DNA from 2 places in the Paenibacillus jiangxiensis genome. Region 2 is predicted to be linked to the other one. Evidence: a T-box and tRNA genes for the amino acid it is inferred to sense, from the RefSeq annotation. Region 2 holds a T-box; the other holds one or more tRNA genes.
The links. A T-box is a leader RNA that pairs with one kind of tRNA and senses whether it is charged. The one in region 2 lies ahead of ACI1P2_RS19200 (valine--tRNA ligase), so its partner is inferred to be a tRNA-Val.
Positions count from the first base shown of each region.

Region 1: it has a tRNA-Val gene. The T-box ahead of ACI1P2_RS19200 (valine--tRNA ligase) is inferred to sense a tRNA for this amino acid. The anticodon was not compared.

Region 1 is NZ_JBJURI010000008.1:44,224-49,711, reverse strand. It holds gene ACI1P2_RS10045 (DUF1292 domain-containing protein) at 1-314, opposite strand, end outside; gene ACI1P2_RS10040 (copper amine oxidase) at 408-968, opposite strand; gene ACI1P2_RS10035 (MBL fold metallo-hydrolase) at 1,170-1,925, shown strand; gene ACI1P2_RS10030 (GNAT family N-acetyltransferase) at 2,053-2,496, opposite strand; tRNA gene ACI1P2_RS10025 (tRNA-Val) at 2,731-2,803, shown strand; gene ACI1P2_RS10020 (hypothetical protein) at 3,108-3,524, opposite strand; gene ACI1P2_RS10015 (amidohydrolase family protein) at 4,637-5,488, opposite strand, start outside.
Region 2 is NZ_JBJURI010000020.1:112,664-118,151, forward strand. It holds gene ACI1P2_RS19190 (RluA family pseudouridine synthase) at 1-684, shown strand, start outside; gene ACI1P2_RS19195 (LysM peptidoglycan-binding domain-containing protein) at 1,144-2,493, shown strand; T-box leader at 2,671-2,930, shown strand; gene ACI1P2_RS19200 (valine--tRNA ligase) at 2,999-5,488, shown strand, end outside.

The DNA.
Region 1 (5,488 bases), on a different contig from region 2:
TCGTTGTACTCCTGAACCAGCTCGTTAAACACTTCTTCAACACGCTTCCATTCTGCTTCGTCTTCAATATTATAAAACACCATCTCTTCGTTCTCTTCCTCAACACGAAGAATGATGCCATCCGCTTCAGGGTTTCCTCGTTCAAGCAAGAGAGCATAAAGCTGATCGTCGACATCAAACGTCTCAACCAGTACAACTTCCACGTCGTTGCCGTTCTCATCCGTCACGGTAAGAATCAGTTCTTCATGCTCGTGGTCATGATCATGGTCGTGGTCGTGATGATGTCCGTCATGCTCATGTTTGTGATCAGTCATCCATATACCTACCTTCAGTTGGTTTGTTCTTCCTTCCGTATCGTAACATGATCCGGGTGGGAAGGTCAATTTTACCATACTCCTCGAAGCTGTTCAGGAATCCAGTGCCGTAATGACCTTTTCGGAAATCAGCTTGAAGCTGCTAGTCGGCGTTTCTTTAATATAAAAGCCTACTCTGTATTTACCGGCCTTGTTGAAATCATACGTAAAGTCATTCGTACGGAACCAAAAGTTATCCTTCTGCTTGCCCGTAATCTCCTGGGACTGAATATCCTTCACGTTGCCATCCGGGTCTGTAATCGCGATTTTGACAGCTACAATATCGGTGGTCAGGCTGTCAATCTGGGAAAATACGTTAAATTTCAGTTTCCCCTTGTTCACATTCCCGAATACAGTATCTCCCTTAAACAGGAAAATATGAACGTTAGGCTGTTCAAATTGGACTTTGCCGGTAGATGAGTCGTAGCTTACCAAACCGTTAAAATCCCGGATCGGCACATAAGTTGTGCCGTCGATCACATATCCGCCCTCTCTGACTTCCTGTCCGTTTATAATTAATTTGACTGGCTCCTGACTACTAGCTTCGGCGGACAAGACAGATCCTCCCAATGTAGAAAAGGCCATAACCAAAACCAAAACTTTTGTCCACTTCATTTCCTTCATGTCCCTCCATCCATCTTCTGTTGTAAATTTATACTTTGCAAAACTCTACAAGTTGCGCTGTTCCGCTCACAAAATTGCCACTTTTGTCATGGATGGTTTTGCCTGTACCTGTAACCATGTTAATATAACAGGTAGTCCCGAATACCCGGATTGCCCGGATTTCGGTTAACAGAACGACAAGGAGGCTTACGGATGACATTAAAGCTGCAGATGCTGGGTACAGGCAGTGCCTTTGCCAAAACGTATTATAATAACAATGCGCTGCTGGACAGCGGTGAAGCGAAGCTGTTGATCGACTGCGGAATCACCGCCCCGCTCGCTCTACATCAGATGGGACTGCCGCTTACGGAGCTGGATGCCATTCTTATCACTCATATTCATGCCGATCATGTTGGAGGGCTTGAAGAAATGGGCTTTCGCATGAGCCTTATCTACGGTCGCAAGCCGGTACTGTATTTGGCGGAAGAGCTCGTCGAACCGCTCTGGGAGAATACCCTGAAGGGCGGGATGCTGCAAAAAGGCATGATTGAACGGATGGAGGACGTGTTCGAAATCAGGCCGCTCGTGCCGGAGCAGACTGTCGACCTTGTTCCGGGAATCCGGGCCGAGCTCATCCCCACCCGGCATATTCCCGGCAAGGACAGCTACTCCCTGTACATTAATGAGCGATTGTTCTACAGCGCGGATATGACCTTCAATCCGGGGCTGCTGAATAAGCTGGTACAGGAACGCAACTGCAAAGCGATACTGCATGAGGTGCAGCTGCTGGGCGAAGGTGTTGTACACACCACCCTGGACGAGCTGCTCAGCCTGCCGCCGGAACTGCAGCGAATGATTCATCTTATGCACTACAGCGATGAAATAGAGACGTTCCGGGGACGCACGGGTGAGATGAAAATTTTGGAGCAGCAGCGAGTTTATGATGTGGAGAAAGAGCTGGAAGTATAGTCGGGATGGAATTGTAATTGGGATTGTAGTGTGGTGGTCGGGATGATGATGGAAAGCCGCAGAAACGGTTCGTTTTCTGCGGCTTTCGTATTATTAGGTGGGATGAAGATTTCTTCCCCGAGCTGGGTTACAGCTTTTTACGCATCCGTACGTGCGGGATTCCCGCATCATCGAATGGATCGTCGGAGATCGTTTCATAACCGAGCTTCTTGTAGAACACCTCCGCCTGGCACTGGGCGTCCAGCAGCGAATAATGAAGACCAAGCTCCCGCGCCCTCTCCTCCATGGCGAGCAGCAGCACCCGTCCGTAGCCTTTAGAGCGGTAGTCCTGCAGAACGGCAATACGCTGCATTTTAGCCGTCTCGTCGTCATAAATCGTCACTCTTCCGGTCGCAACCATCTCCCCTTCGTCCTGAATCAGAAAATGGTGCGCAGTCCCGGTAAGGCGATCATGTTGGTCAATCTCCTCTTCCACCGGCACATTCTGTTCCTCGACGAACACCTTAGTGCGAATAGCCAGAGCCTGTTCGAGCTGCTCCTCGGTCGTTACAGTTACAATTTCAGCCGCCATGATTTTATCCTCCTACTGTCTATGTATGTATAGCATTAAACCGCGTAAGCTGAATTATAATACAAAACCGGCGGGGAAGGTAATGGTGTAATTTCATGGTTACCGCGGCGAAAGTGAATACAGAATTGCCTCGCATCTATATTAATCTGTTTGGGAAAATGAAATTTATTCAGATAGACTGTTGACACTTGGCAAGCTTTCGAGTAATATCAATCTTACCGCGATAAATAATTTGATCTGTTAGCTCAGCTGGGAGAGCACCATCTTGACAGGGTGGGGGTCAGTGGTTCGAGCCCACTACAGATCATACTTCTCAAAACGATAAAATCCCTTGCCCAGCAAGGGATTTTTTATTATTGACTTTAGCCAATAATAAAAGGATTGTCTTAAACAAGATATACACAATTAATTTCCCATCATCATCTTCAATTACTCTTCTACACAGCGCCCGTATATAAAGAGCCAAGCTATCGTAACCATCAAGCCGACAGATAAAGGTTTTATGACACAGGGAGGAGCGACTTGGACCAAGATTGAGTAGCGACAAGACCTTAGCAAAACAAGCCCCGGGCAGATCGGGGCTTGTTGAACATCTTCCTTATTCAGCTATTTCATCCGCCAATAGCTGTAGCCGTGAACACAATTGGTCCAATAACACGAGCTCTGGAGAAACGGTCTAGATTTTGAACAACAAGTTGATAGTTTTGAACACCAAGCGGTGCACCTTCAACCATTAAAACATTAATAATGTCGAAATCATTAAACACATTCTCTAATTCCACCAGCCCGTAGTATATTTCTTTTCCAGCCCTCAAGATACGAACCAGGATTTCAGGGGTACCTTCAAGTGCTTCTACCCCGATACTACCTTTAATTTCAACTCTATTTGAGAAAGAAGCCGGATTAGCCGGATCAATGAATACCGATACAGCAGCGATCTGCTGCCCTCCTTGAACTGGTATTGGGATATTTACACCGTTTGTAATAGGAGTTACAACTGTTGCACCATAGTTAATTACGGTTGCCATGCCTTTACAACCCCTTTCAATGTTATAGTTCATTCTATGTAGTAATTTAAATAGAGGCGTAGACTTAATACTCAGTGGTTTAGTACAAATTTTTAACGTTTAGAGCTCTCATAATAGTGCAATTTAGGAGTTTTACTTATAAAATACAGTTCTCTTTCAAAAAAAAGCCGCTTCGCAGCGACTTAATCTTTGCAGGCGGTCTTGATTTAACAAGAGTTGCTCTTTTCAGTTTGTCTCTTCTCCCGCATGCTCTCCAATCAATAGATTCACCTGATGAAACTCAACATACCCATATCTAATTGGTGCTGCAGGGGCATTTCCCCCGGAATTACTTTGAATGCCTTACCTAATAATTTATTATGTAACTGATCAAATCCATTTGAAGTGAGGTCGATTATGATGAAAAAGATAAAATGGCCTGGAAGAGCCAGGTTGGAAAACTCGGCAAACATCCTCACACTGGTGTCCGAAAGTATACAATATATCCCTTATTGGATCATCAAACTTTTTAAGTTAGGCAGTTTACTTCTGCATTACTTCAATTGTCAGGGAGATCATGGCCAATTAACATTATTGCCTCCGCATCTGTTACAAACTTATCATAATCGGTTTCTGATAACAGTAGCTTTTCGGAATCAAACAATAAATATGTAGGGCATTTGCTTATATCATATTTTTCTATCAGATTTTTCACTTCTGGTGATGAAGCCTTTAGTGCACCTAACACAGATATTTTCAGCGCATGCTCATTAAAAAACTAATTCTATATGTCTCATCAAGCCAGTCTTCGTCCTTTACTACCGAAATAACCGAAAATGTCTCTGGCCCCAAGGAGTAGAATTCTCGGACTTCTGGTACTCTTTGATTCTGGCACCCTGTTAATAAAATTAGGCCAATAAATGCCCATATTAATGGATGACTAATTTTCATCACAGCTCAGCCCTTTATTGGGAAATGGATTTTTCCTTTTCTTATGTAACAGCACAAAGACGTGCCCGGGCTGATCGCTTACACCGACCAGGGATTCCGGCACACGTCCCACGCTAACACAAAATGCAATTTATGGTCGACACTCCCCACTACTTCTCAAGCAATTACTACTTCTCAACTGTTTACTGATTATCCATCGCATATGCCTGCGCTGCATGCAGCGCCGACTGCCAGTCTCCGCAGGAGTATACCCAACGGTTCATGCTTGTGCCCGACAGCAGCTGCGTCACATCCAACGCATCGGTTACAACAAAGTCGCAGGCGTTGCCTTCCAGAATCCCGTAACCTTCACTGCCCACGATGCCGCCAGGTATGTCCGTAATCATCCGCAGAAGCTGCCGTAAATCCTCCGCGCCTCCCATATGGGCCGCATACGATGTAATCTGGGCGATCTGCATCAAGTCCCCGCGGCCAAACGGGTGAAACGGGTCCTGGATGTTGTCGGAAGCCGCGGCCAGGGGAATGCCGGCAGCGAGCAGTTCGCGGATTCGTGTGGTTCCCCGCCGAATCAGCCCGCGGTCCTCCCTTCCCTGCAGATACAGGTTAACGGCAGGCAGCGTGACCGCGTTCAGGCACGATTCTTTCATCTTCGTAATTACATACTGTGCGTCCTTTTCATCCATCGCGGATAGTGAACAAAGATGATCTGCCGTCACCCGCCCCTGATAAGCGTAACGAATCGTATGCTCCGTAATGCTCAGCACGGTCCTTTTTCCCGGATCATCACTTTCATCCGCATGCAGATCAACCGGTACGCCGTATTGTTCCGCCAGCCGGAAAATGCGGCTGATTTCGCCTTCCGGATCGGCCGCCAAATGTGGAGCGCCGCCAAGTACGTCGATGCCCATACGCAGCGCTTCTTCGACAGCTTCATCGACAGCGGCCTGGTCGCCGCGGAATGGAACCATCAGTGAATATTGGATGTTCATGCTGCCGCTCAGCTTCTCCCGCACCTCCAAAGCCGCTTCAATCGT
Region 2 (5,488 bases):
GAACCGAAGTGGTATGAGCTGACCGTTTTGTATGAGGATGATTTTTGCCTTGTGGTGCATAAGCCGGCCGGTATGGCCGTTCACCCTGACTCCTCCGCTTCCGGCGAGCCTCTTACGCTAAACCATGCCGTGGCGGCTTATTATGAGATGAACGGCATCGATGCGGCGGTCAGGCATGTGCATCGTTTGGACAATGACACGACAGGTCCCGTATTGTATGCCAAAAATGAATTTGCCCTGCTTAAGCTGGACGAACAGATGAGAGACAAGCAGATCGGACGTCGCTATGCTGCGCTCGTGGCCGGCAGGGTGTCTCCGGGGCTGCGCACGATTGATCTGCCGATCGGGAAGGACCGGCATGACAAGCAGCGGAGGCGTGTATCGCCATCCGGCCAGACGGCCGTAACCCATGTGGAGCTTGGAGAGCATATGGGTACAGCGAGTTTTGTGTATTTAACGCTTGAGACCGGACGCACACACCAAATTCGCGTGCATCTCAGCCATGAAGGGCATCCTCTGCTCGGCGACGTGCTGTACGGGGGGCGCAGAAGCGATTTTGCCAGACAAGCGCTGCATGGGGAGTCGCTGTCTTTCAAGCATCCCTTGACGAAGGAAAGAATTCGGGTCGCCGATCCGTGGCCGGACGATTTCCAGGCGCTGTATGACCGGCTGAAAAATAAATAACCGCTGTATTTAAAGAGAGCATGTTTTCTTTAACCAGTGCCGGATGGCGCTGCAGGAGAGAGTGCTCTTTCTTTTTGCTGATTGCCGGCTTTTAAAGTGCAAGTTCAAAAAGTCAGGTTTTCAGCACCGAAGCGTATGCTTCCGAAGTGCGTTTTTTAAACGCTTGAGTTGGATGAAGCTAGGGCCTGAGGAGCGGAGCGTATTTGGGTACGTGAGCACCTGAAATGTTTCCGCAGGAAACATGCTTCGGAAGCATCTGCTTAGTCCCGGCTGAATTCAAGATTCGATGTCGAGTCCGCTTCCTGACTTACTTCGTGATCAAAAGATGACTTTTTGAACTACCTCTTAAATGTAGGCATGCCATCCTTTTTGGCGCATATACATAACCCGAGAAGAGGAGCATGGGGTCTCCGTGCCGCAATAGCGGAAGCGGAAGCTGCCGAAAGGAGGATGCCGTCTATGGATAACCGGTCCTACGGTTTGCGTTTTGATATTTATGAACGTGTCCATTTAACGGAGGATGTTGCAGGGATTGCCGAGCTTGAAGAAATTGAACTGGTTCCGCGCATTCAGGTGGTGACTCAGGAGGAGCATGCCGCACTGCGCGGTCATTTACAGCTGCAAGGCATATACAGGGGAGAGGAAGATGAAATCAGGGAGCTGTATCACCAAATCCCGGTTGAAATCACCATTCCTATGAACCGTGTTACCAGGCTTGAAGATATTTCGATGGAAATAGAAAACTTTGATGTGGATCTGCTGTCCTTGCGGAGCTTGAATATCACGGGCGTATTGACGCTGTACGGAGTTGACGGCACACAGACGGAGGAAGCGCCGGGTTGGGGGGATGACAGCTACACGGCTGTTCATACTCCAGCATCGGAAGAGGAATACAAGGAGCGTTCCGAGGAGGATTTTGAGCAGGAACAGCAGTATGAGCAGCAGTATCAGCAACAACAGTACCAGCAGCATTACCAACAGCAATACCAACAACAGCAGTACCAACAGCAGTATCAGCAACAGCAATATCAACAACAGCAATATCAATATCAACAGCAACAGTATGAGCATCAGTCTGAACTGCAGCGAGAGCAAGAGCAGGCCGTCAATGAAGAGCCGGTGCAGACATTCTGGGTTCCCCCGTCGGAAGCAGCGCAGCCGCAGGCAGCCGAGGATCATACGCTTGCAGAAGTCATTCGCAATGAGGACCAGGAAATTGCGGATTATACCAGCGGCAATCCAGTAGTCTGGGAACTGGAGCCTGAGCGGGAAGAAACGGTGAAGGCAGTGGCCCGTGAACCGGAGTCTGTCCCTGAACAGGAACCTGTTGAAGTGTTCAAGCAAGAAATCCCGGCCGAGGATGAACGGCCGGAAGAGCAGATTTCTTTTGCTGAGCCTTCTGTTACGACATCGTCAGATACACCGGCGGAGGAGAAGAAAGAGCCGAAGGTAGCATTTGGAAGCAAGAAGGAAAAGGGGGCCGTAGAGGCCGAAGCTGTACCTTTTTCTTCGTTGATTACTCAGCGTCCTGCCAGAGAAGCTGAGCTTGCATATGATGAAAGCACGGATCTGTCTGTCTCTGAAGAAGGCGATGAGCCGCGGACGGAAAACGGGAAATGGAAAACTCTTTTTCAGCATGGATTTCAGGAGGAAAACCAGTTCCGCAAGGTCAGACTGTGCATTGTTCAACGTGAGGAGACACTGGAAACGATTGCTGAACGGTACGAGCTGAGCGCACGGGAACTGCAGATGCATAACCGGCTAAGCGAACAGAATGTAGAAGAAGGCCAGGTATTGTATATTCCATGATTGCTTGAAGCCCCGGACAGCCTGCCGCATGATTAGTGGCGGGCTGTTGGTATGTAAAGGGGAATACAGGGTTATGCTAAGGAATATATGTCGGAAATTGTGCGCTTCGACGGTTGACTAAGAAGGTCAGGCAAGTTATTATGTGGTATATCAGTTTAGGGAACCATAGAGCTTATATGAGAGACATTGAACGGGAAGAGTAGGCAGTATGTCCTTCAGAGAGCGGAATTGCAGCGCTGGAAGATTCCGCAGGAACCAGCTGGCTGAAGTCGCCCGGGAGTCGCCTGTTTGAACATGCCCATTGCGGGGGCCATTAGTAGAACAAGGCCGGTGAGCGGCCGTTATCCGCATGAGTGTCACAGTCTGTGCCGTGTTCGAGCGGCATATGAGCGTGAAACAAAGGTGGTACCGCGAAAGAACAGCCTTTCGTCCTTTGAGGATGACGGGCTTTTTTTATGTCCAAAAAAACGACCAATACCAAAACCAATCATGGAGGTAAGGGAGCATGACAGAACAAACGAACAAAACAACCCTGGAAATGCCGACGACATATGATCCAAAGGCGGCGGAGCAGAAATGGTATAAAACCTGGATCGAGAAAGGATATTTCCACGCAGGCCGTGTTCCGGAGGCGGAGCCTTTTACGATCGTTATTCCTCCCCCAAATGTAACTGGAATGCTGCATATGGGACATGCGCTGGATTTCACGCTGCAGGATATTATTATCCGGGTGAAGCGGATGCAGGGCTATGACGCCTTGTGGCTTCCGGGTGCCGACCACGCCGGCATCGCTACGCAGACCAAGGTGGAGCAGAAGCTGCGTGAAGAAGGGCTTACCCGCTATGATCTCGGCAGGGAGAAATTCCTGGAGAAAGTATGGGAATGGAAGGAGCTCTATCTCGATAACATTCACAATCAATGGGAGAAAATGGGCTTTTCTCTGGACTACTCCCGTGAGCGTTTTACGCTGGATGAGGGGTTATCCAAAGCGGTACGGACCGTTTTTGTCAAGCTGTATGAAAAGGGCCTGATTTACCGGGGCAAGCGCATTATCAACTGGGATCCGGTTGCCCGCACGGCGCTTTCCGATATCGAGGTGGAACATAAAGAAGTCAACGGCCATCTGTATCATTTGCAGTACCCGTTGAAAGACGGAAGCGGCCATATCACTGTGGCGACTACTCGTCCGGAGACAATGCTTGGGGATACGGCGGTTGCTGTTCATCCTAAAGATGAACGCTATAAAGACATGATTGGCAAAACACTGCTCCTGCCGATCATTGGCCGTGAGATTCCTGTTATTTCCGATGACTACGTAGATAAAGAATTCGGCAGCGGTGCCGTTAAAATTACCCCTGCCCACGATCCGAACGATTTCGAAATGGGACAGCGCCATAATCTGCCTCAGATTACCGTTATGGACGAGGATGGAAAAATGAACGCCGAGGCAGGGAAATATCAGGGCCTTGACCGCAGTGACTGCCGCAAGCAGATCGTGGCGGACCTGAAGGAACTGGGCGTACTTATCCGCATTGAAGACCATGTGCATCAGGTAGGGCACAGCGAACGGACGAATGCAGTTGTTGAGCCTTATCTGTCCACGCAATGGTTCGTTAAAATGCAGCCGCTGGCCGATACAGCCATTGCATCGCAAAAAAGCGGAAAGGGCGTCAACTTCATTCCGGACCGTTTTGAAAAAATTTATATGCACTGGATTGAAAATGTGCGCGACTGGTGTATTTCACGCCAGCTGTGGTGGGGACACCGCATTCCGGCATGGTATGACGAGGATACCGGCGAAATAATCGTATCCGCTGAGGACCCAACGACTCTGCCTGAGTATGCAGGCAGAAACCTCAAGCAGGACGAGGATGTGCTCGACACCTGGTTCAGTTCCGCCCTGTGGCCGTTTTCCACGCTGGGCTGGCCTGAACAGACGGAAGACCTGCAGCGCTACTATCCTACGAATGTGCTGGTAACAGGCTATGATATCATCGGCTTCTGGGTATCTCGTATGATTTTCACGGCCCTTGAATTCACGGGTGAGATTCCTTTCAAGGATGTCCTCATCCACGGGCTTATACGTGCCGCTGACGGCCGCAAAATGTCCAAATCACTTGGCAACGGGGTTGACCCGCTTGAAGTGATCGATAATTATGGCGCCGACGCCATGCGTTATATGGTAGCTACGGGCAGCACACCGGGACAGGATCTTCGCTTCCGTGAGGAACGTGTCGAACAAGCGCGGAATTTTGCGAACAAAATTTGGAATGCTTCCCGCTTTGCGCTGATGAACCTGGATGGATTTACCGCTTCCGATATCGATATTACAGGCGAACTCAGCACGGCGGACCGCTGGATTCTACATCGTCTGAACGAAACTTCGCGCGATATCACGCGTCTAATAGATGCCTATGAATTTGGCGAAACAGGTCGATTGCTGTATAACTTTATCTGGGACGATCTTTGCGACTGGTACATTGAATTTGCGAAGCTGTCTCTTTATGGTGAAGATGCTGCGGCCAAGAAGAAGACGCAGTCGGTGCTTTCCTACGTGCTGGACCGCACGCTGCGTATGATCCATCCGTTCATGCCTTTCATTTCGGAGGAAATCTGGCAGCATCTGCCGCACGAAGGGGAGACGATCACGCTTGCTCCCTGGCCGGTCTATGATCCTGCATTCGAAAACAGCGGGGCCGTAGAAGAAATGAACCTGCTGATGGACGTCATCCGGGCCGTACGCAATATCCGTGCGGAAGTGAACGTACCGATGAGCAAAAAAGTAGAGCTGCTGATCAAAGCGGGCGATCAGTCGTATTTTGATATCCTGACCCGCAACAGCGACTATGTGCGCCGCTTCTGCAACACGTCTGAGTTCGAGGCTGGCTTGGATATCACTGTGCCGGAAAAGGCGATGACGGCTGTAGTTACAGGTGCCGATCTGTACCTTCCGCTGGCAGGGCTGCTGGATATTGACCAGGAGATCGCCAGACTT